Regions from separate parts of the Herbaspirillum sp. WKF16 genome, predicted to be linked through region 2. Evidence: predicted binding sites of a transcription regulator. Region 2 holds the regulator's gene; each other region holds the start of a gene.

Region 1 (10,111 bases), 2.4 Mb from region 2:
CCGCCGATGAACCAGCGCGCGAACGGCGCGCGCGAGTAGTCCAAGGTGCGCGAGAACGGCTGCTCCCAGTGGATGCGCTCTGCCTCCCTGGCCCAGAAGCGCTCAGGCTCCTCGATGGACTGCCGATGAAATTCCTCGTATTGCATGATGTCTCCTCATGTCTTTCGAATTGGAATCCGCCGCGGTTGCTTGCCCGCGTTCTTGTTCGATCATCCGGGCCTGCGCGTCTGCGCGCGCAATGCCGCGGCGATGCCTTAATGTGGCATTCCAAGCTTACTTGCCGCTGAATGCGCGGCGCTGCGATGCGAACCGTAGGCGCCGGTGGCGCCAAGGAGAACGGGCGACGAGCACCGCCCGGGAGGAAGCGATGCCGCGATGGGCATCGCGGGCACGGTCCGGCTTACCTGACCTTGCAGTCGTTGGCGAGTTGCTGGCCGATCTTGGAATTGAGCAGCATCGACTTCGACGGGATCTGGATCCAGACCAGCCCTTCGCCCTTGTTCTCCAGGCGCACCGCGCCGGTCGAGGTGCTGACCGGGTTCATCGTGTACGAACGTCCCTTCCACTCCAGCGTCACGCCGTCGGTGACGCGTCCATCCATGCGCAGCTCCACCTTGTTGCCCAGCTCGCAGCTGAAGTTGCCGGTCACCAGCTGGGTGGCCCAGGTCGGCTGGGTCGCGGCCGGCGACTTGAAGATCTGCGGCAGCACCGGCTTGGTGTCGGTCACCGGCACCGGTTCCTGTTGCGACGCGCAGGAGGCCAGCAGCGCGGCGGCGCCGGCGACCAGGCAGAGTTTGGAGAGGGAATCGAGGCGAGAAGCGTTCAATGCGGTCAATGCGGTCATCGGGGTATCCAGGTAGTAATCGGACCGGATCCGGCGACTGCGCTGCGGCGGCCGGATCCCGGAGGAGCTGAAACTGATCCGACCGCATCTTAGCAATTTATTGCAATTGTCTCGACTCCCCGGCGATCTTGTTACAAATCTCGCCTCCCCCTGCCCCACCGCAACTTACTTGCGCTTGGCGATCGGCACGAACTTCAGGTCTTCCGGGCCGACGTAATTGGCCGACGGGCGGATGATCTTGTTGTCGATGCGCTGCTCGATGATGTGCGCAGCCCAACCCGAGGTGCGGGCGATGACGAACAGCGGCGTAAACATCGCGGTCGGCACGCCCATCATGTGGTACGACACGGCCGAGAACCAGTCCAGGTTGGGGAACATCTTCTTGATGTCCCACATGACCGTTTCCAGGCGTTCGGCAATGTCGAACATCTTGGTCGAGCCGGCTTCCTTGGAGAGCTTGCGCGCCACTTCCTTGATCACCTTGTTGCGCGGGTCCGAGATGGTGTACACCGGGTGGCCGAAGCCGATCACCACTTCCTTGTTCTCGACGCGGCGGCGGATGTCGGCTTCGGCCTCATCCGGATTGTCGTAGCGCTTCTGGATCTCGAACGCCACCTCGTTGGCGCCGCCGTGCTTGGGGCCGCGCAGCGCGCCGATGGCGCCGGTGATGGCCGAGTGCATGTCGGAACCGGTGCCGGCGATCACGCGGCCGGTGAAGGTGGAGGCGTTGAACTCATGCTCGGCGTACAGGATCAGCGAGGTATGCATCGCCTTCTCCCACGACTCGGACGGCTTCTCGCCGTGCAGCAGGTGCAGGAAGTGGCCGCCGATCGAGTCGTCGTCGGTCTCGACTTCGATGCGGTTGCCGTTGTGGCTGTAGTGGTACCAGTACAGCAGCATGGAGCCCAGCGAGGCCATCAGGCGATCGGCGATGTCGCGCGCGCCTGGCGTGTTGTGGTCGTCCTTCTCAGGCAGAACGCAGCCCAGCGCCGAGACGCCGGTGCGCATCACGTCCATCGGATGCGAGGCCGCCGGCAGCCACTCCAGCGCCGCCTTGACGTTGGCCGGCAGGCCGCGCAGCGCCTTGAGCTTGGCCTTGTAGGCCTTCAGTTCGGCGGCGGTGGGCAGCTTGCCGTGCACCAGCAGGTGGGCGATTTCCTCGAATTCGCAGCTGTCGGCCACGTCCAGGATGTCGTAGCCGCGATAGTGCAGGTCGTTGCCGGTCTTGCCGACGGTGCACAGCGCGGTGTTGCCGGCGGTCACGCCGGACAGCGCAACGGATTTCTTGGGCTTGAAGCCGGGGGCTGCCTGTTGCTCGCTCATCGTGTTCTCCTCAGTGATATCGGTGGTCTTGATCTTGGTATCGGCACTGCCGCAGGATTGTCTGGCCGGCCTGCGCTTACTTGTTCTTCTGCTGGGCGAACAGCGCGTCGAGCTTCTGTTCGTAGCTGTGGTAGTCGATGCGGTCGTAGAGCTCCATGCGGGTCTGCATGGTGTCGACCACGTCCTTCTGCGTGCCGTCGCGTCGGATCGCGGTGTAGACGTTCTCGGCCGCCTTGTTCATGGCGCGGAAGGCCGACAGCGGATACAGCACGATGCCCACGTCCGCGGTCTTGAGCTCGTCGACGGTGAACAGCGGGGTCGAGCCGAACTCGGTGATGTTGGCCAGGATCGGCACCTTCACCGCGTTGGCGAATTTCTTGTACATCGCCAGGTCGGTGATGGCTTCGGGGAAGATCATGTCGGCGCCGGCCTCGACGCAGGCGACGGCGCGCTCGATGGCGGCCTCCAGGCCCTCGACGGCCAGCGCGTCGGTGCGCGCCATGATCACGAAGTTCTCATCGGTGCGGGCATCCACGGCGGCCTTGATGCGGTCCACCATTTCCTGCTTGGTGACGATCTCCTTGCCCGGACGATGGCCGCAGCGCTTGGCGCCGACCTGGTCCTCGATGTGCACGGCGGCGGCGCCGAACTTGATCATCGACTTCACGGTGCGCGCCACGTTGAAGGCCGAGGCGCCGAAGCCGGTATCCACGTCCACCAGCAGCGGCAGGTCGCACACGTCGGTGATGCGGCGCACGTCGGTGAGCACGTCGTCCAGGTTGGAGATACCCAGGTCGGGCAAGCCCAGCGAGCCGGCCGCAACGCCGCCGCCGGACAGGTAGATCGCGCGGAAGCCCGCGCGCTTGGCCAGCAGCGCGTGGTTGGCGTTGATCGCGCCGATGACTTGCAATGGGGATTCTTCCTGGACGGCCTTGCGGAACGCTGCGCCTGCGGAGTGGAGAGCCATGATGACACCTTCTGTGTGGGTTGCTGGTTGCGGCGGAACCTGGCGGCGCGGTCGCCGCCGGATCCTTGTCTTTCTGCCATGAACGCGGAGGTCCACGGCGCGAACTGCCAGCGTGTATTGCAACGGCCGTGCCATGGCGGCGGGGGCAACGCGAACGGCGTCGGGCGCCATCCCTCCCGGCGCCGGTGCAAACGGCGAAAAATCAAGGGCTTAGCAACACCCATGGCAGGCGGCCAACGCGACGCCTACAGCGCGCAAGGCCCTCTTCGAAGAGCATTGATGCGATTCAAAAGTGTTACATTAACGTTTCAACGAACGTTACTTGAAACATTACCTCCTCATGAAACGCCCCGCCTACCGCGACGCCGCCGATCGCCCCGCCGACAAACCCGTCATCTGGACGGTATCGGTCTCGCGCCTGTCGGAGCTGTTCCGCGACATCACGCTGGAGTTCGACGAGCTGGCCGAGATCGAGCCGATCCAGCTCGGCTTCGACGACGCGGTGCGCCACATCCGCGAACGGCTGGCCAGCGAGCGCTGCGACGCGGTGATCTCGGCCGGCTCCAACGGCGCCTATCTCAAGAGCCGCCTGCCGGTGCCGGTAATCGTGGCGCGCGCCAGCGGCTTCGACGTGATGCAGGCGCTTGCGCGCGCGCGCAAGCTAACCGCCCGCATCGGCCTGGTCACCTATCAGGAGCCGATGCCGGCGCTGGCCGAGTTCCAGCAGATGTTCGGACTGGAGATCGTGCAGCGCACCTACGCCACCGAGGAGGACGCGCGCGCCGTCGTCAACGACCTCAAGGCGTCCGGCATCGAGGCGGTGGTGGGCGCCGGGCTGATCACCGACCTGGCCGAGGAGGCAGGCCTCTTCGGCGTGTTCATCTATTCCTCTGCGTCGGTGCGCCAGGCCTTCGACGACGCGCTGGAGCTGGCGCGCCTGACCCAATTGGAATCGAGCCGCGGCCGCAACCCGGTTGCCGCCGACACGCTGCGCGCGCGCCACCACATCAAGGACCTGCGCGGCGACTCGCCGGCGATGGAAGCGGTGCGCCAGTCGATCACGCTGTTTGCGCGCTCGCCCGCCACCGTGCTGATCCAGGGCGAGACCGGCAGCGGCAAGGAGCTGGCGGCGCAGGCCATCCACCGCGCCCACCCGCTGATGCAGGGCAAGGCGCAAGCGACGCACCCGTTCGTGGCGGTGAATTGCGGCGCGCTGGCCGAGTCGCTGCTGGAGTCGGAGTTGTTCGGGCACGAGGAAGGCGCCTTCACCGGTTCACGCCGCGGCGGACGCGCCGGGCTGTTCGAGGCGGCCAATCGCGGCACCCTGTTCCTGGATGAGATCGGCGAGATGCCGCTGCCGCTGCAGACGCGCCTGCTGCGCGTGCTGGAAGAGCGCGAGGTGGTGCGCGTGGGCGGCACCCGGCCCATCGCCGTGAACGTGCGCATCATCAGCGCCACCCATTGCGACCTTGATGCGCGCGTGCGCGAGGGGCGCTTCCGCGCCGACCTCTATTACCGCCTGGGCGTGCTGCGCCTGCGGCTGCCTGCCCTGCGCGAACGCCGCGAGGACATTGCGCCGCTGGCCGAGTGGCATCTCAAGCACGCGCTGGCCGCGCTGGATGCGCGACCGCACGCCAACCTGCGGGCCGAGATCGCGCGCTGCGCCGCCGTGCTGGAGGATTACGCCTGGCCGGGCAATGTGCGTGAGCTGCGCAATGTGATGGAGCGCCTGGCGCTGCTGCTGGCGGCCGAGCCGCTGCAAGCGCTCACGCCGGCGCTGATCCGCCACCTGGCGCCGGAACTGGACCGGCAAGCGGTCGCGCCTGCGCTGCCGCTCACGCGAGATGCCGCCGCTGAAAATCCTGCGGCTGAGGTCGAGGATATCCATGTCGCGCTGCAGCGTTTCCGCGGCAACCGGGCCGCCGCCGCGCGCCACCTCGGCATCAGCCGAACCACGCTGTGGCGCAAGCTGAAAGAGGATGGCGGCGGCAAAGAAAGCTGACGCAGCCCGAACGCAGGCGCAGCAAAAATTCCTTTCGCGCGGGGCCGTCGGCGCGCACTGCATGGGCGGCATGCGGCGGCAAATTATTTAGTCCGAATAAAATCATGCCGATCTTTCCCGTTGCCTGATAATCGGACGGCGCCCCGTCTTGACAGCCGCGCGGCGCGCCGCCTATGCTCGGCCGCTGTATCGGCGCATGCCGTACTTCGGAGCGGGAACCGCGAAGCGACAATCGACAATAATCGACAATGAACGCGGGTGGATCGATCCATCCCTTCCGGCGAGGCCAGCGAGCCCGCTCCACATCCACAGGCATCATTCAAACAGGGAGAATCCATGTCCAGCACCACCGTTTCGCCGGCGGCAGAACACACGCATCCACAGGCCCGGCGCGCCATCATTTCCTCGTCCATCGGCAATGCGCTCGAATGGTTCGACATCCTCATCTACGGCGCTTTCGCGGTCGTGATCGCCAAGCAGTTCTTCCCGACCAACAACGAAACCGTTTCGCTGCTGCTGACCTTCGCCACCTTCGGCGTCTCCTTCTTCATGCGTCCGCTGGGCGCCATCGTGCTGGGCGCCTACGCCGACCGCGTGGGCCGCAAGTCGGCGCTGATGATGTCCATCGTGCTGATGACCATCGGCACCGCGATGATCGCCTTCATGCCCAACTATGAAACCATCGGCCTGCTGGCGCCGGCCGGCGTTGCGCTGGGCAAGATGATCCAGGGCTTCTCGGCCGGCGGCGAGTTCGGCAGCTCGACCGCCTTCCTGGTGGAACACGCGCCGCACCGTCGCGGCTTCTTCTCCAGCTGGCAGGTCGCAAGCCAGGGCATCAGCCTGCTGCTGGCGGCCATCTTCGGCGCTGTGCTCAACAACATGCTCACGCCTGAACAGCTGGCCTCCTGGGGTTGGCGCGTGCCGTTCGTGTTCGGCCTGCTGATCGCACCGGCCGGCATCTACATCCGCCGCCACCTGGACGAAGCGCCCGAGTTCAAGGACTCCAAGGAGCGCACCGATGCCCCGCTGCGCGACACCTTCGCCAGCCAGAAGCTGCGCCTGCTGATCGGCTCGGGCAGCGTGATCATGGCCACCGTCTCGGTCTACCTGTCGCTGTACATCCCGACCTACGCGGTCAAGCAGCTGGGCCTGCCGGCCTGGTCCTCGTTCGCCGCCACCTCGGTGGCCGGCCTGATCATGTTCATCGGCTCGCCGCTGGTGGGCGCCTGGTCCGACAAGATCGGCCGCACGCCCTTCATGATCGCCAGCAGCGCGCTGTACATCGTGCTGACCTATCCGATGTTCGTGTTCCTGACCAACTCGCCAGGCTTCGTGAACCTGCTGCTGCTGCAGATCGTGATCGGCGTGCTGATGACCATGTACTTCGCGGCGATGCCGGCGCTGCTGGCCGACATCTTCCCGGTGGCCACGCGCGGCACCGGCATGTCGCTGGCGTATAACATCGCGGTGACCATCTTCGGCGGCTTCGCCGGCCTGATCATCACCTGGCTGATCGACTTCACGGGCAACAAGCTGTCGGTGAGCTACTTCGTGATCTTCGGCGCCGTGCTGAGCCTGATCGCAACCATCGCCGCGCGCACCGTGCTGCGCCTGCGCTGATCGCACGCATGCGCCGCCGCACGCGGCGCATGCAAATAAAAATGGCCCGGGTCGCAATGCGATCCGGGCCATTTCTTTTTCAAGCCGCTGCCTTCCCCCTCATCGGCCATCCGCGCAGCGGCGCACGGACGGCCCTCCCTGCCTTGCTCAGTCGTCCTCGGCGCCGCCGATCCCCAGTTCCTGGATCTTGCGGGTGATGGTGTTGCGGCCGATGCCCAGGCGCACCGCGGCGTCGTTCTTGCGGCCGTGGGTGTGCTTGAGCGCGATCTTGATCAGGGCGGCCTCGAACTGGCGGCCAAGGATGTCCATCACCTCCGGCTGTTCCTGCGCCAGCATCTGGGCAGCCTCGCTCTCCAGCAGCGAGATCCAGCTGGCGCCGGCAAGCTCGGCGTGGGCGCTCTCGACGGGAACCGCGACAGCCGACGCCGGCGCGGCCGATGCCGGAGCCGACACGGTCTGCGCCGGCTGCGGCGCGTGTGCGCGTTCCTCGATCAGGTCTTGCGGCAGGTCCTTGATTTCCACCGTCTGGCCAGGCGCCATCACGGTGATCCAGTTGCACAGGTTTTCCAGTTGGCGCACGTTGCCGGGGAACTCCAGCTGCGACAGGAACTGCATCGCCTGCGGCGACAGCCGCTTGGCTTCCACGCCCAGCTGGCGCGCGCTCTGCGCCAGGAAGTAGCGGGCCAGGATGGGAATGTCTTCGTTGCGCTCGCGCAGGCTGGGCAGGCGCAGGCGGATCACGTTCAGGCGGTGGTACAAGTCCTCGCGGAACAGGCCCTCGCGCACGCGCTGCTCAAGGTTCTGGTGGGTCGCGGCGATCACGCGCACGTTGGCCTTGAGCGACTGATGGCCGCCGACGCGATAGAAGTGGCCGTCCGACAGCACGCGCAGGAGGCGCGTTTGCAGATCCAGCGGCATGTCGCCGATTTCGTCGAGGAACAGCGTGCCGCCCTCGGCCTGTTCGAAGCGGCCGCGCCGCATCGCCTGGGCGCCGGTGAAGGCGCCGCGCTCGTGGCCGAACAGTTCGGATTCCAGCAGGTCCTTCGGAATGGCAGCGGTGTTGAGCGCCACGAAGGGCTGCGACGCACGCGGGCTGTGCTTGTGCAGCGCGCGCGCCACCAGCTCCTTGCCGGAACCGGATTCGCCGGTGATCAGCACGGTCACGTTGGATTGCGACAGCCGGCCGATGGCGCGGAATACATCCTGCATGGCGGGCGCCTGGCCCAGGATCTCGGGCGTCTGCGCAGCGGACTGCTCGATGTCGGTTTCGCGCAGGCTCTCGTCGAGCGCGCGGCGGATCAGTTCGACTGCCTTGTCGACGTCGAAGGGCTTGGCCAGGTATTCGAAGGCGCCGCCCTGGAAGGCCGAGACCGCCGAGTCGAGGTCGGAGAAAGCGGTGATGATGATGACCGGGATGCCGGGATGCTTGGCCTTGATGGTCTGCAGCAGCTCCAGGCCCGAGGCGCCCGGCATGCGGATGTCGGAGACCAGGACTTGCGGCGTGCCCGACTGCAGGGCGGCCATGGCATCGCGTGCGCTGGAAAAACTCTGCGTGGCGAGATTTTCTCGGGCCAGGGCTTTTTCGAGTACCCAGCGTATCGATTCGTCGTCGTCAACAATCCAGATTGGCTTCATAAATAACTTTTTCCTGCGTTGGTCATGCTGTTGATGCTTCCGCGGCGGCGGCGCTTTCGGCGCCGTGCCGCGCCCCCGATGACGGGCTGTTCCCCATCACGCCGGTTTTTGGCGCGCTGCCTGCGGCCATCGGCTCACGGCAGCGGTATAAGTATTCTGAAATCGGTGCAGCCCGGCCGGCTGTCGCACTCGATCACACCCATGTGCTGGTGGACGAAGGTTTGCGCCAGCGTCAGCCCCAGCCCGCTGCCTCCCTCGCGTCCGGATACCAGCGGATAGAAGATCCGTTCCTGGATATCCGGAGGGATGCCCGGACCGTTATCGATGATATGCAAGTCTAGTGCCAGCCTGTATCGGACCTTGGACAGCGTCACCTGGCGCGACACGCGCGTACGCAGGATCAGCTCGCCGTCGCCGGCGCGGATGCGCTCGGCCAGGGCTTGCGCGGCGTTGTGCACGATGTTGAGCACGGCCTGGATCAGCTGTTCCTTGTCGCCGCGGAATTCCGGAATGGAGAGGTCGTAGTCGCGCTTGATCGCCAGGCCCTGCGGGAACTCGGCCATGACCAGGCTGCGCACGCGCTCGCACACCTCGTGGATGTTGACGTCGCCCACGATGTGCGGATGGCGGTGCGGCGCCAGCAGGCGGTCGACCAGGGTCTGCAGGCGATCGGCCTCCTTGATGATGACCTGGGTGTATTCGCGCAGCTCCTTCAGGTGACGCTCGGGCAGCTCCAGCTCCAGCAGTTGCGCGGCGCCGCGGATGCCGCCCAGCGGGTTCTTGATCTCGTGCGCCAGGTTGCGGATGAGCTCCTTGTTGGCCTGGCTCTGGTCGAACATGCGCTCTTCGCGGTCCAGCTTGAGTTGCTGGACGTTCTCGCGCAGCTCCAGCAGCACCGGCATGTCGGGACTGTCCAGCGGCGTGACGATAGTGTGCACCTGCAGCGGCTCGCGGTTGGCGCGCTCCAGCACCAGGTCCAGCCGCTTGTCGGCGAACTGGTGCTCGATGGCCTGGTAGAACAGCGCAGAGAGCTCCTTGCCGTTGAGGAACAGCTCCGACAGCTTCTGCTGCGACAGCACCTTGAACGAGCTCTCCAGCAGGTTCTCGGCGGCCGCATTGGCGTAGACGATGCCGCCCTGGGCATCGAGAATGATCACCGCCGAGGCCAGCAGGTCGAGGCCGTCGAGCGAGGGGAAATTTATCTTCATCCGAATATCGCAGGTCCTGAAAATCGTTGTCGCGGCCGGCGTCGCCGGCCGCATGTCGTCATGCCCTTCTCTAGCAAGTTTCGGGCAAGGCCTGACGCCTTGACAGCTCAGCGCTCCAGCTGCCGTTCCAGCGCCTCCACCTGCGCCCGGCCGGCGGCGATCGCGGTCTCCAGGGCGGCGCTGCGCTCCTGGTATCGGGCGTAGTTGCGTTCGTCGCCGCGCCGCTCGGGCCGGCCGCCGTTGTATTCGCGCTTCAGCGCGTCCAGCCTTCGGCGTTCGCTCGCCAAACGAACGCGCAACGCGGCCTTCCCGTCATCGCGCGCGCCCTTCTCCGGCGATGTCGCCGCCGCTGCAGCCGCCTTGCCGGCGCCGATCATGCCGATGGGCGCCGGCGCGATCTTGCGGCAATCCGCTGCCGAAGCATGGTCGCGGTATTCGGGCGCGGCGCCGCCCGCGCACACATACAGGTCGGCCGCATGCGCCGCCAACGCGCCGGCCAGCAGGGTCGCCGC
Region 2 (10,111 bases):
GATCGAGAAGCTGCGCGACAGCCAGGCGCTGTCGCTGTCGGGCGGCGAACGCCGCCGCGTCGAGATCGCCCGCGCGCTGGCCACCGACCCGCGCTTCGTGCTGCTGGACGAGCCCTTCGCCGGTATCGACCCGATCGCCGTGATCGAGATCCAGCGCATCGTGCGCTTCCTGAAGGAGCGCGGCATCGGCGTGCTGATCACCGACCACAACGTGCGCGAGACGCTGGGCATCTGCGACCGCGCCTACATCATCAACCAGGGAACGGTGCTGGCCAGCGGCAGCCCGGACGACATCATCGCCAACGAATCGGTGCGACGCGTCTACCTGGGCGAACACTTCCGCATGTGAGCGCGGCGCCAGACCGCGACACTGCACCACCCCACACGCAAGAACGCAACCACAGCCGGCCACGCGGCTTCCTGAACGCCAGATGAAACAGTCGCTCCAGTTACGCACCTCGCAGCACCTGGCATTGACGCCGCAATTGCAGCAGTCGATCAGGCTGCTGCAACTGTCGACGCTGGAACTGCACCAGGAACTGGAACAGATCCTCTCCGACAATCCGCTGCTCGAGCGCCTCGACGATGCGCTCGACAACTCGGTGCGCCTCTTGGCCGACGGCGCGATCTCGGCGACGCCCTCCTCCGGCGTCGCCGAGACCGCCGGCGAGGCCGCGGCCGAACCGGCTGCGCCCGGCGGCGACGGCGAGGCCAACTTCGAGCACCAGGACAACACGCCCGACAACAGCGTCAGCGGCGAGTCCGACTGGAGCTTCGACGACGTCGCGCGCAACGGCAAGTCTTCCGACGACGAAGACGCCCGGCCGCAGCTCGAAGCGCACGAGATCACCCTGCGCGAACACCTGCTGGAGCAGATCCGCCTCACCGCGCGCACGCTGCGCGACCGCGCGCTGCTGGAACTGCTGACCGACGCGCTCGACGACAGCGGTTACCTGGAAGAGCCGCTGGAAGACATCCTCTCGCGCCTGCCCGAAGAACTGGGCGTCGACCTCGATGAGCTCTCGATCTCGCTCAAGCTGCTGCAGAGCCTGGACCCGGCCGGCGTCGGCGCGCGCAGCCCCAGCGAATGCCTGGCGCTGCAGATCCGGCGCATGCCCAAGGTGGCCTTCGTGACACGCCGGCTGGCGCTGAAGATCGTCGAGGATTACCTGCCGCTGTTCGCCCAGCGCGACTTCAACAAGATCAAGAAGGCGCTCGACTGCGACGACGAAGACCTGCGCGAGGCGCAGGCCGTGATCCGCCAATGCCGCCCGCACCCGGGCGCGGAATTCGCGCGCGACGCCTCCGACTACGTGGTGCCGGACGTGATTGTCAGGCAAACAAAGAACGGCTGGCAGGTGCTGCTGAACCATGACGTGATGCCCAAGCTGCGCGTCAATGCGATGTACGCCAGCGCGCTGAAGCAGTCCAAAGGCGAAGTTTCCCTCACGTCACAGCTGCAGGAAGCCAAGTGGCTGATCAAAAACATGCGGCAGCGCTTCGATACGATTTTGCGAGTCGCACAGGCAATTGTCGAACGTCAAAGAAACTTCTTTTCGCATGGCGCTGTCGCCATGCGGCCCCTTGTGCTGCGTGAAATTGCTGATACACTGGGTCTACACGAGAGCACAATCTCTCGCGTGACAACTCAGAAATACATGCTGACGCCACATGGCATGTTCGAGTTGAAATACTTCTTCGGCAGCCACGTCGCGACGGAAACCGGAGGCGAAGCATCCTCCACTGCGATCCGGGCGCTGATCAAACAGTTGATAGGAGCAGAAAACCCCCAGACCCCATTATCCGATAGCAAGATTGCGGATATGCTGGCAGAACAAGGCATGGTGGTCGCGCGACGTACCGTCGCAAAATACCGCGAAGTGCTGAAAATTCCGCCGGTAAATCTCCGCAAATCCCTCTGAGCTTTCTCAGTTTTTCTGTAGTACTTTGCAGCCGTCGCTGTGTTCAGGCATCAGTCCATGCCCTTAGACACAAACGCTGTGCTATCCGGTGTATCGGATGAGGTGCACGAACCTCCAGTGACTTCACGATAGGAGTGTTGTATGAATCTGACCATCAGTGGACATCACCTCGAACTGACCCCCGCCATCCGGGAATACGTGCAGAGCAAGCTGGCACGGATCAAGCGCCATTTCGACAATGTGATCGACGTCAGCGTCATCCTGAGCGTAGACAAACTGACAGAGAAGGAAAAGCGCCAAAAGGCGGAAATCAACGTCCACATCAAGGGGAAGGATCTGCACGCGGAGAGCATCGCCCACGACCTGTACGCGGCGATCGACGCGCTGATCGACAAGCTCGACCGCCAGGTCATCAAGCACAAGGACCGGCTGCAGGAGCACCATTCCATGGCCAAGCGCCTGCCGGAAGACACGGCTGAGGCGGCTGGCGCGGCCGGCGCATAAGGCGCGGCAAACGCGGACCTGGATCCGCCATCACGAGGAAAGGGCGCGCAAGCGCCCTTTTTCATTTCCGCCACGCAATTTCTCGTGCGATCGCCGCCAGGAGATGTTGCAAACGATTTAAATAATATGTGGCGAGCCGCAAGTTCGCGCCGGTCATGCGCGACATTGGCAGCCCCTTCTTGAAGGCAGCTCCCGCGCCCCAATCTTGGAATTGAAGCAAGCAGAAGCCGCCCTTGCCCTCCACTGTCCAGCAGGCAACAAGGACGTGCGAAGATGCGCCGGCGCGCCCCGCTTTCAAACGCGAATGCCGGCTTTTCCCTATAATGTCGGCAATCAACCCATTTTTTAAGGCATAGCCATGAGCGACGTCCAATCCTGGATCAAAGAAACCGTCACCCAAAATCCCGTCGTGCTGTTCATGAAGGGCACCGCGCAATTCCCGCAATGCGGTTTCTCGGGCAAGGCCATCCAGCTGCTCAAGGCCAGCGGCGCCGAGAACATCGTGACCGTGAATGTGCTGGAAAGCCCGGACGTGCGCCAGGGCATCAAGGAATACTCGAACTGGCCCACCATTCCCCAGCTGTACGTCAAGGGTGAGTTCATCGGCGGCTCGGACATCATGAACGAGATGTACTCTTCCGGCGAATTGCAGACCCTGATCAAGGGCTGATTTCCCGCCCCTGTTTCATTGACTCTCCCCCTCCGCACCGCATGCCGCGCCAGCGCCTGATCATCGCCATTACCGGCGCGACGGGCGCGATCTACGGCGTGCGGCTGCTGCAGCACCTGCGCGGCCATGCGCAGGTCGAGACGCACCTGCTGGTGTCGGACGCCGGCGTACTCAATCTCCACCAGGAACTCGAACTCGGCCGCAAGGACGTCGAAGCGCTGGCCGACGTGGTGCATAACGCACGCGACGTCGGCGCCTCGATCGCCAGCGGCTCGTTCGCCTCGGCCGGCATGATCGTCGCCCCTTGCTCGATGAAGACGCTGGCGTCGGTGGCCCATGGCCTGTCCGACAACCTGATCACGCGCGCCGCCGACGTGGTGCTGAAAGAGCGCCGCCGCCTGGTGCTGATGGTGCGCGAGACGCCCTTCAACCTGGCTCACCTGCGCAACATGACCGCCGTCACCGAAATGGGCGGCGTGATCTTCCCGCCGCTGCCGGGCTTCTACCATCGGCCGCAATCGCTGGAAGAGATGGTGGACCATACGCTGGGACGGGTGCTGGACCTGTTCGACATCGGGCACCAGCTGACGCCGGAGTGGCAAGGTTTGAAGCCGTCATAAAAAAAACACGCCGAGGCGTGTTTTTTTTCGTCCCTCATTGACCTTGCACGCCAGGTCAACCGCGCCCGATGAACGGCATCTTGGTCGCCATCACCGTCATGAACTGCACGTTGGCGTCCAACGGCAAGCTGTCCATGTAGAGGATGGCGCGGGCCACGTGTTCGGCATCCATCGTCGGCTCAACCTTGGTGGACATGTCGGCCTGCAGCGTGCCCTTCTTCATCAGCGTGGTCATGTCGGTGGCGGCGTTGCCGATGTCGATCTGGCCGCAGGCGATATCGTAGGCGCGGCCATCCAGCGAGGTGGCCTTGGTCAGGCCGGTGATGGCGTGCTTGGTGGCAGTGTACGAGGCCGAATACGGGCGCGGCGCGTGGGCCGAGATCGAACCGTTGTTGATGATGCGCCCGCCGCGCGGCGTCTGGTCCTTCATGATGCGGAAGGCCTCCTGGGTGCACAGGAAGACCCCGGTCAGGTTGATGTCCACCGCCGACTTCCACTGCTCCACGCTCAACTCCTCCAGCGAGACCGGCGGCGCGAAGATGCCGGCATTGTTGAACACCAGGTCGAGGCGGCCGAAACGCTCCTTGGTGCTGGCGAAGAGCTTCTTCACCGAGGCCGGGTCGGTAACGTCGGCGGCCACCACCAGGGCGTTGGCGCCATGCTCTCCGGCCAGCTTCACGGTCTCTTCCAACGCATCCTGGCGGCGTCCGGCCAGGGCCACGCCGTAGCCTTCGCGCAGCAGCGCGAGCGTGATCTGCCGGCCGATGCCGGAGCCTGCGCCGGTCACCAGCGCGATTCGTTTCGGTGCTGCCATGGTGTCTACTCCTGTCTTGTCTTGTCGGTGGATGTGCGCGCGCCGCTGCGGCAATGAAAAAGCCGCCTGCGGCGTGCAGGCGGCTTTCACTATAGCAAACGCATCGGCCGGCTTCGATGAGAGATTTTCAATCCGCGCGCCGGCATTCATGCATGCGCGGGCGCGTTCACACCGTGGTCGAGAGCGGCTGGGCGGTGTCGATGCCCAGCGTCAGCGCGGCCGCCGCCAGCTTGGCGCGGTCGCCGGCGAACACCTCGGTCAGCGCGGTATAGGCGATCCAGCGCGCGTCGATCTCGAAGAAGTCGCGCAGGTTCACGCGCGTATCGCTGCGGCCGAAGCCGTCTGTGCCCAGCGTCACGTAAGTGCCCGGCACGAAGGCGCGGATGCTTTCCGGCAGCGCGCGGATGTAATCGCTCACCGCGATCACCGGCGCGGCGCTGTCTTGCAGCTGTTGCGTCACGTACGGCTGGACGTCGGCGCCGCACAGGCGATGATCGCGCTGCGCAGCCACGCCGTCGCGCGCCAGCTCGGTATAGCTGGTGACGCTCCAGACCTCGGCCTCGACCTGCCAGTGACGGCGCAGCAGCTCGGCTGCCGCCAGGGCTTCCTTGAGGATAGGGCCGGACGCCAGCAGGCGCGCCTGCGCGCCCGCCTTCCTGCCCAGGCAATACATGCCGCGCAGGATGCCCTCGGCGACGCCGGCCGGCATGCTGGGCTGGGCCTCGTTCTCGTTGGTGACGGTGACGTAGTAGAACACGTCGTCGCCGCGTTCCATCATGCGGCGCATGCCGTCGTCGATGATCACGGCCAGCTCGTAGGCGTAGGCCGGGTCATACGAGACGCAGTTCGGAATCGAGGCGGCGGTCACCAGGCTGTTGCCGTCCTGGTGCTGCAAGCCCTCGCCGCCCAGCGTGGTGCGCCCCGACGTGGCGCCGATCAGGAAGCCGCGCGCGCGCTGGTCGGCCGCGGCCCAGATCAGGTCGCCGATGCGCTGGAAGCCGAACATCGAGTAGTAGATGTAGAACGGCAGCATCGGCGTGCCGTGCACGGAGTAGGCGGTGGCGGCGGCGGTCCAGGAGGAGATGGCGCCGGCTTCGGTGATGCCCTCTTCCAGGATCTGGCCGTCCCTGGCCTCGCGGTAATACAGGATGGAGCCGATGTCTTCCGGCTCGTAGAGCTGGCCCTGGGAAGAATAGATGCCGACCTGGCGGAACAGGTTGGCCATGCCGAAGGTGCGTGCCTCGTCGGCCACGATGGGCACCACGTACTGGCCGAAATCCTTGTCCTTCAACAGGTTGCCGAGCTGGCGCACCAGCGCCATGGTGGACGACATTTCCTTGCCGTCGGCCTCCAGCGCGAACTTGCTGTGCGCCTCCATGGCCGGCACCGCGCGCCTGGCGGCGCCGGCCTGGCGGCGCGGCAGGTAGCCGCCCAGGGCGGCGCGGCGGGCGTGCAGGTGCTTCATCTCGGCGCTGTCGTCAGCCGGCTTGTAGAAGGCCAGCGAGCGGCATTGCTCGTCGGTCAGCGGCAACTTGAAGCGGTCGCGGAATTGCAGCAGGCTCTCTTCGTCCAGCTTCTTCTGCTGGTGCGTGGTCATCTTGCCCTCGCCGGCCGCGCCCATGCCATAGCCCTTCTTGGTCTGCGCCAGGATCACGGTGGGCTGGCCCTTGTGGGCGGCGGCCGCCTGGTAGGCCGAGAAGATCTTCTTCATGTCGTGGCCGCCGCGACGCAGGCGGTTGATCTCCTCGTCGGTCAGCGTGGCGCCGATGGCGCGCGTGCCGGGAGTCTGCCCGAAGAAATGCTCGCGGTTGAAGGCGCCGTCGTTGGCGGCGAAGGTCTGCAGCTGGCCGTCCACGGTGCGGTTGAGCGCATCGACCAGCTCGCCGTCCTTGTCGCGAGCGAACAGGCCGTCCCAGTCGGAACCCCACAGCAGCTTGATGACGTTCCAGCCGGCGCCGGCGAACAGCGTCTCCAGCTCGTCGACGATGTGGCCGTTGCCGCGCACCGGGCCGTCCAGGCGTTGCAGGTTGCAGTTGACCACGAAGATCAGGTTGTCCAGCTTCTCGCGCGAGGCCAGCGACAGGGCCGCCAGCGACTCGGGTTCGTCCATCTCGCCGTCGCCGAACACGCCCCATACCTTGCGACCCTGGTCCTGCAGCAGGCCGCGGTGTTCCATGTAGCGCAGGAAGCGCGCCTGGTAGATGGCGTTGATCGGGCCTATCCCCATCGAGCCGGTCGGGAACTGCCAGAACTCCGGCATCAGCCAGGGGTGGGGATAGGACGACAGGCCTTGCTGGCCGGCGCGCTTGGCCTCGATCTCGCGGCGGTAATAGCCGAGGTCTTCCTCGGAGAGCGCGCCTTCAAGGAAGGCGCGGGCGTAGATGCCGGGCGCCGAGTGCGGCTGGAAGTAGACGACATCGCCGGCGAACTTGTCGTCGCGGGCGCGGAAGAAATGATTGAAGCCGACTTCGAACAGGTCGGCAGCCGAGGCGAAGCTGGCGATGTGCCCGCCCAGTTCGCCGTAGGCGCGGTTGGCGCGCACCACCATGGCCAGCGCGTTCCAGCGCATGATGCTGGCGATGCGCTCCTCGATCGCCTGGGCATCGGAACCGCCGGGGAATGGCGGCTCCTGCTCGGGACGGATGGTGTTGACGTAGGGCGTGTTGCGCGCATCGCGCCAGTTGATGCCCCACTGCTGGGCCGCAGCCGACAGGCGCGACAGCAGGAAGCGCGTGCGCTCGGGGCCGGCTTCCGCCAGCACGCTTTGCAGCGCCTCCAGCCACTCCTGGGTTTCCTGGGCGTCGATATCGATATCGCGGGCAATACCATTGGCTGACGACATATCCACTTCCTGATCTCCTTGTTGTGCCAGGGCCGGAAACCGCTTGCGCCGGGCTCATGGGAAAATGACGCCGCCGCGCGCAATCAGTTCTATGCAAAGAGACGAAAAGCCGGTAAAACACCTGCCGCGCCATTGGTCTCCTCGCACCCGACGCCTTTGCGGTCGTTCTTCTTGGTGATCGGATAACGATACGCCTGATGCACCGGCATGAGTCACTGAAAATGAGAAGTTGTTTTACAATATTCAGCACTGAATGCTGAAAATTTGAAACTTACAGAATTAAATTTCAATAATGGAACTAGATACCACCGATTTGCGAATCCTGAACATCCTTCAGGAGAACAGCTCGATCAGCAATCTGGAGCTTGCCAGCCGCATCAATCTCTCGCCCTCGCCTACCCTGGCGCGCGTGAAGCGGCTGGAATCGGAAGGCATCATTTCGCGCTACGTGGCGCTGGCCGATCCGCACCTGCTGGGGCTGAAGGTCAACGTGTTCGTCAAGGTGATCCTGGAGCGCCAGGGCGCGGAGGCGCTGGCCCAGTTCGAAACGGCGGTGAGCGCCTTCGATGAAGTGATGGAAGTCTACCTGATGACCGGCGACGAGGATTACCTGCTGCGCATCGTGGTGCCCGACCTGCTGACGCTGGAGCACTTCATCGTCGACCACCTGACCAAGATCCCTGGCATCAAGAACATCCGCTCCAGCTTCGCGCTCAAGCAGATCAAGTACAAGACCGCGCTGCCCACGCCGAAGATCAAGACGCGCCGTTAGGCCGCACGCGCCTCCCGCAGAAAAAAACAAAGGGCCTTGCGGCCCTTTTTTATTGGCTTGCCGAGCGCGCGAGAGCGCCGCGCCTCACTTCTCCGACGAGCGCATCCAGTCGCCGCGGCGGCGCGCGTGGCGCATGCCGGAGGGCGCCTGCCATGCGGGCCGCGCCGAGGGTGTGGCCGGCGACTGGCACCAGCGCTGGTAGAACTCGGCGATGCAACGCGCATACAGCTCGGCGTCGATCGGCTTGGGCATGTATTCGGTGGCGCCGGCGGCCAGGGCCGCCTGTTCGCCTTCCATGTCATACGATGGGAACACCACCACCGGCACCGCGGCCATGTGCTCGTTGGCGCGCAGCTCGCGCAGCACGTCCAGGCCGTCGGTGTAATCGAGGTCGGACTCCAGCAGGATCAGCGCCGGAGCCGGGCCGTCGCTGCTGCGGCGGCGCTGCTGCAGCAGGCAGCGGCGGGCGGTGGCGGCATCAGGATAGACCTGGAACGAGCAGCGCAGGTTGTTCCTCCACAGCGCGAAACGCACCATCTCGGTGGCTTCGGTACTGGAATCGATCATCACAATGCTGGGGAGGTTCATGCTGTGCATCCTGTCAAACTTTTCAAAGGCCGCCGGCTCTTGAGCCGACAGTAACGTTTTACACGTGCGGCGCGCACGGCAACATCAGAGAATTCCCTAAATATGAGAAATTGCCCGGAGGCAGCGTATTTTCAGGAATTCCCCGATCGGCAAGGCAGAGTCAGGCGCGTAGACTGCGCCCATCAGTTGTCGAATCAACAAATCTTGCGACGGAGAATTTCTGATGATGCCCTTTGCCAAAGTATGCGTTCCCGTTCCCGCCGCCGCTGCCGGCATGGTCGAGCTGTATATCAACAAAGGCAGCCGCATGATCGTGCGCCGCGATGGCGCCGGCAACGACTGGGCCACGCTGCGTGCCAGCCCACGCAAGGTCCTGGAATGGTTTGCCACCTCCGGCTTCGCCCCTTCCGGCAAGCGCGAGGCGCTGGCCCAGTTCGAGCCCTGCGCGCGCCGCCTGGCCGGCCTGGATCACCTCAAGACCGAAGTGCGCCCGGCCTTGGCCGTGCCCAAGTTCTGGCAGATCGAGGGCGCCGCCTATGGTTTCGACGCCGGCCCCCACCTGCCTTATTGGCTGGCCAAGAACGGCGCCTCCTTCGTGCCGCTGCTGGTGCCGGCCGAGCAGATGGCGCACTTCTCGGAACGGCTGGTGGCCTGAGCGTTGCGGCCAGCATGACGGCAGCATCGTTCCACGCCCGGCAAGCCCGTCCAAGGACGGGCTTTTTTTTGCCCGCGCGGCGTTTTGCGAGCGAGGACAAAACCGGTTAATCTCTTTACATCGCCTGCGAACCGGCACAACCCCATCAGAGGAAACAATGTCGATTCCCTATCCGGTTGAAGAAAAAAAACGCCTGGCTTTCCTCCGCTCCCTGGGGCTTCTTGACACTGCCCCGGATCCCGCCTTCGACCGCGTCACGCGGCTGGCCAGCAAGCTGCTGGACGTCCCGATCTCGCTGGTGTCGCTGGTGGATGAGAATCGCCAGTGGTTCAAGTCCAAGGTGGGGCTCGAGGTGAGCCAGACGCCGCGCGAGGATGCGTTTTGCGCACACACCATCATGGAAGCGGACAGCCTGGTCGTGCCCGACGCCACCAACGATAAGCGCTTCAGCAGCAACCCGCTGGTGCTGCACGATCCCAATATACGCTTCTACGCCGGCGTGCCCATCCGGGGCACGCAGGGGCTGCCGATCGGCACGCTATGCGTGATCGACTCCAAACCCAAGACGCTCAAGCCGGAAGAGCTGGACGTGCTGCACGACCTGGCCTCCATCGTCACCAAGGAAATCCAGCTGCTGGAAGGCCTGCTCGACACCCATGACCAACTGGCGCGCACCGACGCCAAGCTGGAAGACAACGAGGCGCGCTTCCGCTCGGTGTTCGAG
Region 3 (10,111 bases), 1.9 Mb from region 2:
CTGCCAGCGCGCGAAGATCACCAGCGCCACCGCCATCAGGCCCTGGCCGCTGGAGAGCCCTTCGTTCCAGCTGCCCGGGTAGTACAGCGAGAGATACGCGCCGCCCACCGCCGCCAGGAAACCGCCGGCCGCGGTGGCGGCGATGCGCGTGGCGTTGAGGCGATAGCCCAGCGCGCGGGCGGTCTCGGCATGGTCGCCCACCAGCCGCAGCGCCAGCCCCCAGCGCGTGGCCGACAAGCCCCATTGCAGCGCGGCCGCCAGCGCCACGCCGACGATGAACAGCGCATTGATCTGCAGCGCGTGGTGCAGTTGCGGGTTGCCGCTCCAGGCGCCGAAATCGATCGAGGGCAGCATCGGCGCCTGCGGTTGGATGAACGGCTTGCCGAGGAAGAAGGCCAGGCCGGTGCCCAGCAGCATCAGCGCGATGCCGAAGGCGATGTCGTTGACCCGCGGCAGCGAACACACCAGGCCGTGCAGCGTGCCCAGCAGCAGGCCCGAGCCGCCGGCTGCCAGCACGCCCAGCCAGGCCGAGCCGGTGAAGAAGGCGGCGGCGTAGCCGGTCATGGCGCCGCATACCAGGATACCTTCCAGCCCCAGGTTCACGCGGCCGCCTTTCTCGGTCAGGCATTCGCCCAGGCTGACGAACAGGAACGGCGTGCCGACACGGATTGCGCCGGCGAACAGGGCCAGCAGCAGGGTGGCGTAGTCGAAGTCATGCATGGCCGGGTTCCTTGGCGGGGTTGACGCTGACGGGCGGCCGGGCTTGCAGCTGCCAGCGCAGCTTCACGGCGGCGAGGCGGCCGGTGACGGCCTCCCACGCCAGCAGGTTGCAAAACAGCAGGCCTTGCAGCACTAGGGTGGTGGCGTCGGGCAGGTCGAGGCGGCGTTGCAGCAGGCTGCCGCTGGCTTCCACGCCGCCGATCACCAACGCGCAGACGATGATGGCCAGCGGGTTCTGGCGCGCCGCAAAGGCCACCAGGATGCCGGAGAAACCGTAGCCCGCCAGCAGCGCGCTGGTGGCGCTGCCTTGCACGGCGCTGACCTCGAACATCCCGGCCAGGCCCGCCGCGGCGCCGCCCAGGGCGCAGGCGAGCAGCACCAGCCGGTTCACCGGCAAGCCGACCAGGCGCGCGGTGCGCACGTTGCCGCCAGCGATGCCCATGGCGAAGCCGGTCACGCTATGGCGCAGGAAGACCCAGGCCGCGACGCAGGCCAGCGCGCCCCACACCAGGCCCCAATGCACGTCCAGCCAGGGCATGGAGCCGACCAGGTAAGGCTCGGGCAGCGGCAGGGTCGAGGGCTTATTGAGACTGGCCGGATCGCGCAGCGGGCCTTCGACCAGGTGCTTGAACAGCGCCACCGCCAGGTAGGACAGCAGCAGGCTGGAGATCGTCTCGTTGACGCCGCGCCACTGGCGCAGCCCGCCGCACAGGGCGATCCACAGGCCGCCGGCGACCATCGCGGCGGCCGCCATGAGCGCCAGCATGAGCGCCGAGGGCAGGCCCGGGGCCAGTTGCGGCATCATCGCCGCCGCCAGCCCGCCCAGCGCCAGCGCGCCTTCGCCGCCGATCACGATCAAGGCCACGCGCGCCGGCAGCGCCACGCACAGCGCCGTCAGCAGCAGGGGCGCGGCGCGCTGCAAGGTGTTCTGCCAGGCGAACATGGAGCCGAACGCGCCCTGGTAGATCAGCAGGCAGGCTTCGCCGGCCGGCCGTCCTTGCAGCAGCAGGAACAGCACGAACAGCAACAGCGTGCCGGCCAGCGCGAATAGCGTGGGCAGCGCCGGCGCGGCGGCGTTGAAGAGGGCGGCGCGCAGCTTCAGGTGCGGCGGCGCGGCGATTGCGGTGTGCTCGGCGGCCGGTGCGGCGGCCGGTGCGGGAACGGATGTCATGGCGATATCCCGTGCGAGGAAATCGGGGCGGCGCGGTCGGCCGCGCCGCGTCTGGCGGTGCGGATCAAACCTGGCCGACGACGCCGGCTACCAGGTAGTTCATCTTCTCCAGCGCCACGTCGGTCTGGACCTGGGTAGTGCCGGCGGCGATCACGGTATTGCCCTTGTTGTCCTTGATCGGACCCTTGAAGATCTGGAACTTCCCGGCCAGCATCTGCGCCTTGATGTCATCCGCCTTCTTCTTCGCCGCCGCGCTGACGGAGGCGCCGTAGGGCGACATCTTCACGAAGTTGTCCTTCAGGCCGCCGCGCAGGAAGTTGATCATCGGCTTGCCTTCCAGCGTGGCCTTGACGATCTCGGTGTAGGGCGTGGCCCAGTTCCATTCGGCGCCGGTGAGGTAGCCCTTGGGCGCCAGCGCCGCCTGGCTGGCGTGGTAGCCGGTGGTCATGATGCCGCGCTTCTCGGCCGTCTCGACGATCACCTTGGGGCCGTCCACGTGGCAGGTGATGACGTCGCAGCCTTGGTCGATCAGGCTGTTGGCGGCTTCGGCCTCCTTGACCGGCAGCGACCAGTCGCCGGTGAAGATGACGTGGGTGGTGATGGCCGGATCGACCGACTGCGCTCCCAGCGTGAAGGCGTTGATGTTGCGCAGCACCTGCGGGATGGGCTTGGCGGCGATGAAGGCCAGCTTCTTGCTCTTGCTCATATGGCCGGCGACGACGCCGGAAAGGTATTCGCACTCTTCGATGTAGCCGAAGAAGCTGCCCACGTTCATCGGGTGCTTGCCGGCGGTCCACAGGCCGCCGCAATGGGCGATGCGCACCTTGGGATATTTTTCGGCGATCTTCAGCACGTGCGGTTCGAAATAGCCGAAGGACGTGGGGAAGATCAGTTGCGCGCCGTCCTGCTGGATCATGGCCTCCATGGTCTTTTGCACCGCCACGGTCTCGGGCACCTTCTCTTCCTCGATCACTTTCACGCCCGGCAGCTTCTTGATGATGGCGGCGGCCTGCGCATGGGACTGGTTGTAGCCGAAGTCATCGCGCGCGCCGACGTAGATGAATCCCACGGTCAGCGGGCCTGCCGCCAGCAGGTCCAGCGGCAAGGCGGCGCCCAGTGCGGCGGCGCCGGACAGTTTCAGGAAATCGCGGCGGTTCTTCATGTTGTTGTGCTCCAATGAGGACGTGCGTGGTGGTTGAAAGGGATCAATCGGGCCCGGGATCAGGACAGCGCCAGCGTGCCCGGCGCCTGCATGCGGGCCGGCTTGCGGACCTCGCGCTGGAAGATTTCCATGGACAGCTTCTTGGCCGAGATGAAGCCCGGCTGCGACAGCGTCTCCACCGTGCGCGGGCGCGGATCGTCGTAGCGCAGGATGTCGGCCACGGCGGTGGGGCGCTTGGTCAGCAGCAGGATTTCATCGGCCAGGTAGACGGCCTCCTCCAGGTCGTGCGAGACCAGCACCATGGTGGTGCCGGTCTGCATGAAGACTTCCTGCAGCTTCTCGCGGATGAACAGCGTCATCTCGAAATCCAGCGCCGAGAACGGTTCGTCCAGGAACAGCACCTCCGGCCCCGGCGCCAGCGCGCGCATGATGGAGGCGGTCTGTTGCTGGCCGCCGGACAACTCGTAGGGATAGCGCATCAGGTCGAACTTGACGTCGAAGGACGCCACCAGCTCGTCCACGCGGCGCTTGATCTCGGCCTTGGATTTGCCTTCCAGCTTGAGCGGGTAGGCGATGTTGTCGATGGTGCGCAGCCACGGGAACATGGCGTCGCGGTAGTTCTGGAAGACGTAGCCGATCTTGGTGTCGGCCAGCGACTTGCCGTCGAACAGGATCTGCCCGGCGTCGACCGGGATCAGGCCGGCGATCATGTTGATCAGCGTGGATTTGCCGCAGCCGTTGGGGCCGAACACCGAGACGATCTTGTTCTTGGGGATGTCGAGGTCGAAGTCCTCGTACAGCGGCCAGCCGGCGAAGTGCTTGGTCAGGCCGCGGATGGTGATATGGGTGCCGGGCGGCCCGGGAACGAACGGGGTTTCCGGGGGCAACTCGACTTTGGGGCTGATCACGACGCTCATCTTCCGCTCCAGTGGACGATACGTTTTTCAATCACGATGAAGGCCACGTTGAGCACATAGCCCAGCGCGCCGGCAGAGAGAATGGCGGCGTACATCTCGCGCACGTTGAGGACCTGCTGGGCATCGATGATGCGGTGGCCCAGGCCGTTCTCGGATCCGATGAACATCTCGGCCACGATCACGATCACCAGCGCCATCGAGACCGCGCTGCGCAGGCCGACGAAGGTGGCTTGCAGGCTCTCCCACAGCAGCACGTCGCAGAAGATGCGCCAGCGCGAGGCGCCCATGACCTTGGCCGCCATCACACGCTGCTTGCGGGCGTTGAGCACGCCGTAGGCGCTGTTGAACAGCACGATCAGGAAGGCGCCGAAGGCGGCGATGGCCACCTTGTTGATGTCGGATACGCCGAAGATCAGCAGGAACAACGGGATCAGCGCAGAGGAGGGCGTGGAGCGGAAGAAGTCGATCAGGAACTCGACGCTGCGGTAAGCGCGCTCGTTGCTGCCCAGGAGCACGCCCAGCGGCACGCCGACCACGGCGGCGATGATGAAGGACTCCAGCGTGCGCGCCACCGTCACCGCGAAGTCCAGCAGCAGCGGGCCGCCGGCCAGGCCGTTGACCATGGTGATCAGCGTGGCGCCCGGCGGCGGCAGCAGGATGGCCTTGATCCAGCCGGCCCGCACCACCAGGTCCCACACCACGAACAGCGCGATCGGCCCGATGAAGGGTAGCAGCCTGCGCAGCGAAGGCAGGCCGCGTTTGACGGCAGGGCGGGCAGGCGCGCGCGCCTGCGGTTCTCTTGCGCGGCCCGCTTCGCGGGCGCCGGCGACGGTCTCGGTCATGATGGCCTCAGCCCTTGTAGATCAGGTTGTCCACCACGATGCGCTGCGAGAACACACCCTTCTCCACGAACAGGTCGTAGAACTTCTGGAAGTAGGCGATATCGCTGGGCTTGAACTCGTTGTAGAGCATGTAGGCCGCCAGCGGCACCTCATTGGTGAGCGAACCTTCGATGGCGGTATAGCCCTTGAGGTAGGTGCGCGCCTTGTCGGGATTGCTGCGCACCAGCTCGATGCCGCGCGCGTAGGCGGCGATGTATTTCTTCGCCTCGACCGGATGCTTCTTGATGAACTCGGTGGTCAGCGCGGCGGCGCCGCCATGCCATGGCGCCATCGGGTCGCCCAGGATGTACTTGGCGATCACGCCGGTTTCCAGCACGCGGGTGCTGTTGCTCATGCGGCCCACCGTGCCGGTCGGCTCCAGCGTGTAGCAGGCGTCGATCTGGCCGGCCGCCAGCGAAGCCACGTGCTGGCCGATGGGCAGTTCCACCACCGTGGCGCCGGTGGCGCCGGCGCGTTCCAGCACCGTCTTGGCCAGCGTCACGTTCTGGATGCCGGGGCCGGAGGCGACCTTCTTGCCCTTGAGCTCGGCGATCGATTTGATCGCGCTGTCCTTGGGCACCAGGAATTCATCGAGCACGTACTTGGCGTTGCTGGGGTTGGTGGCGAAGATCTTGAACAGGCCCGGCTGGGCGATCTCGCCGATGGCCAGGTTGCCCGCGCCGGTGCCGTTGGCCGAACCGTCGGCGCGGCCGGAGAGCATGGCCTCCATCACTTGCTGGGCGCCGGCGAATTTCAGGGCCTGCACCTCCAGCCCGGCTTCCTTGAAATAGCCCGCTTCCACCGCGGCGTAGAACGGCAGGCCGGCCGCCACCGGCCAGTAGCCGATGCGGATCGGCACGCTTTGCGCACGCAGGATGGCCGGCGCGCCGGCGATGGCCGCGGTGGCGACGACCGCGCCGGTCTTGGCGATGAAGCTGCGGCGGGAAGGATTCGCAGTGTGCGGGGGACTTGCTTCAGAAATCTTTTTCATTGCCGGCTCCGTGGTGAGGGGTCAGGGGTGATGCGATGCTGCAAAAAAAGGTTCAGGCGCGCGCCGCCAGGTAGGCCGCCCAGCCGCCGTGATGGGTGATGTCCGTGGCGCCGGCGATGCCGGCCGGCTCGCAGATGAAGCCCTTGACGCTGCTGCCGTCGGCCAGCTCCACCGTGCCGATGCCCAGCGGCGCCGGAATGGCGGCGACGAATCCGCCGAACTGGCGCAGCGGCATTTCCCACACTTCCACCGCGATGGCCGCGCCGTCGCCGACGGAGGTGCGCGCCAGCCCCGGCTTGGGTGGCGTGGTGTCGGCCAGGGCGTACAGGCGGTACTGCGCGGCCGTGCGGGTGACGGCCACGCGGCGTGCGCCGGCCTCCAGCAATTGCCAGTTCAGCGGCTGGCCGGAGAGATGGGCGCCGACCACGCAGACCGCGATCGTGGTCTCGTTGAAAGGCAGCGGCGCGGTCGCGATGTCGTCGGCCTGCGCGGCACCGCCCAGGAGCAATTGAAATTGCGCGCCGGCTTCGGCCAGCCGGTGGTCGGAACCGGCCGGCCCGATCAACGTCACGCCGGCCGGCAGGCCGTCGTCGCGCCAGAGGCCGGGAATGGCCAGGGCCGCCATATCCATCAGGTTGACGAAGTTGGTGTAGTAGCCCAGCTGCGAATTGCGCGCCACCGGATCGGCCTCGACCTCGGCGATGGTGGGGAAGGTAGTGGTGGTAGGCACCAGCAGCAGGTCGCTGCCTTCGAGCAGCGTCTCGGCTTCGCGCTTCAGGTCGGCCAGGCGGTATTGGGCGTTGAAGGCGTCGACGGCATCGTAGTTGTCGGCCTGGGCGGTGATCTGGCGCACCACCGGATCCATGTCCGCGGCGTGTTCGACAAAGAACTCGCCCAGCACGGCGCGGCGCTCGCCGACCCATGGCCCCTGGTACAGCAGCTGCGCCGCATCGGTGAAGGCCTCGAACGGGATCTTGGCAATGGCCACGCCTGGCATGGCGGCGATCCTGGCCAGCGTGCGCTCGTAGGCTTCCTGGGCCAGGGCGTCGCCGTAGAACTCCGGCTGCTCGGGCACGGTGATGCGATAGCCGCGGCGCTTCACGCCCAGCATCGGCGGCTTGCGCGAGTAGGAATCCGCATCGTCGTAACCGGCCGCGCTTTGCAGCACGCGCCAGGCGCCGGCGACGTCATGCGCGAAGATGGAGATGCAATCCAGCGTGCGGCAGGCCGGCAGCAAGCCTTGCCCGCTGATCAGGCCGCGCGTGGGTTTCAACCCGACCAGGTGATTGAAGGCCGCCGGCACGCGGCCGGAGCCGGCGGTGTCGGTGCCGAGTGAAAACAGCACCTGGCCCAGCGCCACGGCGACGGCGGAACCTGAGCTGGAACCGCCGGAGACATACTCCGGCTTGATCGAATTGCGCACCGCGCCGTAGGGCGAGCGCACGCCCACCAGGCCGGTGGCGAACTGGTCGAGATTGGTCTTGCCCACCAGCAGCGCGCCGGCCGCCTGCAGGCGCCGCACCACGGTGGCGCTGGCCGCGGCCACCGCGCTGAACTCAGGGCAGGCCCCGGTGGTGGGCATATCGGCCACGTCGATGTTGTCCTTCACGGCAAAGGGAATGCCGAACAGCGGCATGGCATCGAACACCGCCTCGCCCTTGATCTGCAACATCAGGTCGAGCGCCGCCGCCTGCTGCTTCAACTGCTTGGCCGGCACGCGGCTGATCCACACCTCATGGCGATCGGACGCCTCGATGCGCGAGAGCAGCTCGGCAACCGTCTTGCCGGGCGTGGCGGCGCCGCTGCGGTAATCGTCGAGCAGCGCCGAAATGGTGAGGCGATCAGGCGCCTGGGCGGGTTCGTGGCGGAGAGGCGAGGTGGTTGGCATGGTTATATTCAATCTTGAATACAAGAATGAATATCTTTAAGCAGGAGGCGTGCCAGCGTCCTTCTGGTTGTTGCTGGATCACGCTAATCCAGTCTGGTGGCGGCTTTGTGAGGGATGCTGTTTTTGGTAGTGCCGCCGCAGACGTGCGCGTGCGGCGTAAAGTGGGGCGGGTGTGCGCTGTTTTGGGCGTGGGATGGCGCTGCTGCACAATAAAGAACCAGCCCTCTGGGGGGGCATGGTGGCGAATGTTGAGAACGGAAAAATCGTGCCGTCACCGTCGAGGCAGATTCCCGCTCACGATAGATCCGCGCCCGGTACAGCGGTCTTCCCAATTCCCGGTCGCAATCGGCTGCCACGGAACCTGCTCGGCTTCTCGTGCCTCGTTGATGTTCTGGATGTTGGTAGTCGAGAGCTAACTATATATATCGATTTTAGAGATTCTGGTTCGATCTCTTGGTTGCCCGCATACGCTTGGGGCTAGATGTCGCTAGCGATGGACCTGTTCTCGAAGCAAGCCTCAGGCTTTCCACATCCGTTTCCTTAACACCGAAAATTATGTCGATCAGTTATGCGCATGATCTCAGCATATTTGTCCGCTCCCAATAATTCTCTTGATAGTGGAGTGATATGGGTTTGAAAGCTATTGGAATTGAAGGGCCATGGTCAAATTTCGTGAACAACGAACTGCCTTGAAACAGATTTCCTGAACTTTAGAGACTGAAATATAGAAGTGGTATGACTGCCGAGCTGCCCTCAGCAAGCAATGAGGGAAAAATCTACATTCCTAATTTTGACCCAGCTATGGAGTGAACCCCTCTAGCTGGACCAAGGTTGATGGAGAAACTAAGCCGCTTGCCGAGCGAGTTGTGCTTCGAAATGGTTAGGTGATTGATAGCCCAGTGCAGAGTGCATGCGCCGCTCGTTGTAAATCTCTTCGATGAAGTATGGCAGTCTCGCCGCTACGTCGTCGAATTTCTCATAGCCGGCCAGATAAACCTCTTCGACCTTGAGCGTCTTCATGAAGCTCTCCGCCTGCGCGTTGTGATACGGATTGGCTGGCGCACTCATCGATCCTATCAGACCAAACTCCGCCAGAGCATCCCGGTACAAAGCGCTGGCATATTGGCACCCGCGATCCGTATGGTGAATGCAGGTGCCGGGCGCCGGCTTGCGAATTCTGTAGGCGGCCGCCAGTGCGGCCAGGGCCAAAGGCGTGTCGATCCGCTTGGATAAAGCGTAGCCGATTACCTTGCGGCTGCAAGCATCCAAAACAACGGCCAGGTAGATAAAGCCGGATGCTATTCGGATGTGGGTGATATCGGCAACCCAGACACGATCTGGCTCCGTTGGAATGATGTTCTGATAGAGATTAGGAAAGACGGCGACGTTAGTTTCAGAGCCGGCGACTGGCTTGAATCTGCGCCGATGGTGGCCGCACACCTGGTGCTCGCGCATGATCCTGGCTACGCGCTTGTGATTGACCACATGCCCGCGTGCCCTCAACTCCAACGTGATTCGACGATAGCCATAACCTGGAAAGACATCGTGGATGTCCTCTACCAGACGCGCCAGTTCAGTATCACCGAGTGCCAAAGTAGCCAGCTTAGACTGGTAATAATAGGTGCTACGTGGCAGATCGATCATTTGGCATCCTCGTCGGATGGAGCAGGCTTGGGGCCGCTGATAATCGATGAGTTCTCGTTGTTGCTGACGAGTCGTAGCCGTGGCGTTTTTTTAAGGAGATCCAGCTCCATCGTCAGCTGGCCGACCTTCCGTTCCAAAGCAGCAATATGGGCTTCATACTCTGCGACCGTTGTTGCAGCGGCGTCTTCCTGGTCCAGCTCGCCGCGATCAAACTACCCAAGCCACATCTGCATGAGATTCGCTGACAAGTTATGGGTCTTGAGCGCCTCTCGTCGCCCCACCTTTCCGCTGCGGATATCGCTGCAGATCTGTTCTTGAATTGCGGACTGTGCCGCCTATGGTGACCTCGTGATGCCATGATGTCGCTCCTCCTGAGAAGGCTCGACAAGCGTATCACTTCATCTCCATGCCCTGGCCCAGCCCGAGGGGTTCACTCCAAAAGTGGGTTTTCAATGCAATTCAACAGTTCATGGCTAAATGCCTCCGCAAAATTAAGAGATTTGTTTTCTGGGTTTTAAGCAGGGTGACTGCATCACATGGAGCGGCAATTAGAACGGCCACCTTGGTTCGCGTTGTCAGCTGTTTGACCACCTAAAGTTTCGCAAGGCATATTCGGAAAATTGATGAGTCAGCTAGTTCGCTGCGCGATTTCTGGATATGGCTTTAGTAATAAATGAATAAAAAATTAACTATGTAAATTGATTTTTGAAAATATTGGTTACATCTATTTACAACTG

The links. Region 2 encodes sigma-54, which starts transcription at its own class of promoters, with help from an activator protein. Its sites were predicted from a motif close to TGGCANGNAANCTGCTTT; they were not measured.
Positions count from the first base shown of each region.
Region 1: a site for sigma-54 is predicted at 3,251-3,268, ahead of prpB (methylisocitrate lyase). Genes of this name have one in related genera too.
Region 3: a site for sigma-54 is predicted at 7,768-7,785, ahead of atzF (allophanate hydrolase). Genes of this name have one in related genera too.

Region 1 covers NZ_CP118632.1:1,685,152-1,695,262, reverse strand. The annotation lists gene Herbaro_RS07565 (propionate--CoA ligase) at 1-146, opposite strand, end outside; gene Herbaro_RS07560 (hypothetical protein) at 401-844, opposite strand; gene prpC (bifunctional 2-methylcitrate synthase/citrate synthase) at 1,010-2,167, opposite strand; gene prpB (methylisocitrate lyase) at 2,244-3,134, opposite strand; gene prpR (propionate catabolism operon regulatory protein PrpR) at 3,475-5,136, shown strand; gene Herbaro_RS07540 (MFS transporter) at 5,473-6,756, shown strand; gene ntrC (nitrogen regulation protein NR(I)) at 6,904-8,391, opposite strand; gene glnL (nitrogen regulation protein NR(II)) at 8,526-9,599, opposite strand; gene Herbaro_RS07525 (DUF4124 domain-containing protein) at 9,707-10,111, opposite strand, start outside.
Region 2 covers NZ_CP118632.1:4,118,828-4,128,938, forward strand. The annotation lists gene lptB (LPS export ABC transporter ATP-binding protein) at 1-349, shown strand, start outside; gene Herbaro_RS18585 (RNA polymerase factor sigma-54) at 432-1,922, shown strand; gene hpf (ribosome hibernation-promoting factor, HPF/YfiA family) at 2,064-2,426, shown strand; gene Herbaro_RS18595 (hypothetical protein) at 2,488-2,799, opposite strand; gene grxD (Grx4 family monothiol glutaredoxin) at 2,785-3,096, shown strand; gene Herbaro_RS18605 (UbiX family flavin prenyltransferase) at 3,138-3,716, shown strand; gene Herbaro_RS18610 (SDR family oxidoreductase) at 3,772-4,530, opposite strand; gene mdeB (alpha-ketoglutarate dehydrogenase) at 4,697-7,372, opposite strand; gene Herbaro_RS18620 (Lrp/AsnC family transcriptional regulator) at 7,665-8,144, shown strand; gene Herbaro_RS18625 (response regulator) at 8,229-8,732, opposite strand; gene Herbaro_RS18630 (hypothetical protein) at 8,956-9,387, shown strand; gene Herbaro_RS18635 (PAS domain S-box protein) at 9,545-10,111, shown strand, end outside.
Region 3 covers NZ_CP118632.1:2,206,999-2,217,109, forward strand. The annotation lists gene Herbaro_RS10150 (ABC transporter permease) at 1-720, opposite strand, end outside; gene Herbaro_RS10155 (ABC transporter permease) at 713-1,891, opposite strand; gene Herbaro_RS10160 (BMP family ABC transporter substrate-binding protein) at 1,956-3,053, opposite strand; gene Herbaro_RS10165 (ABC transporter ATP-binding protein) at 3,113-3,970, opposite strand; gene Herbaro_RS10170 (ABC transporter permease) at 3,967-4,812, opposite strand; gene Herbaro_RS10175 (ABC transporter substrate-binding protein) at 4,820-5,842, opposite strand; gene atzF (allophanate hydrolase) at 5,895-7,730, opposite strand; gene Herbaro_RS10185 (IS3 family transposase) at 8,574-9,422, opposite strand.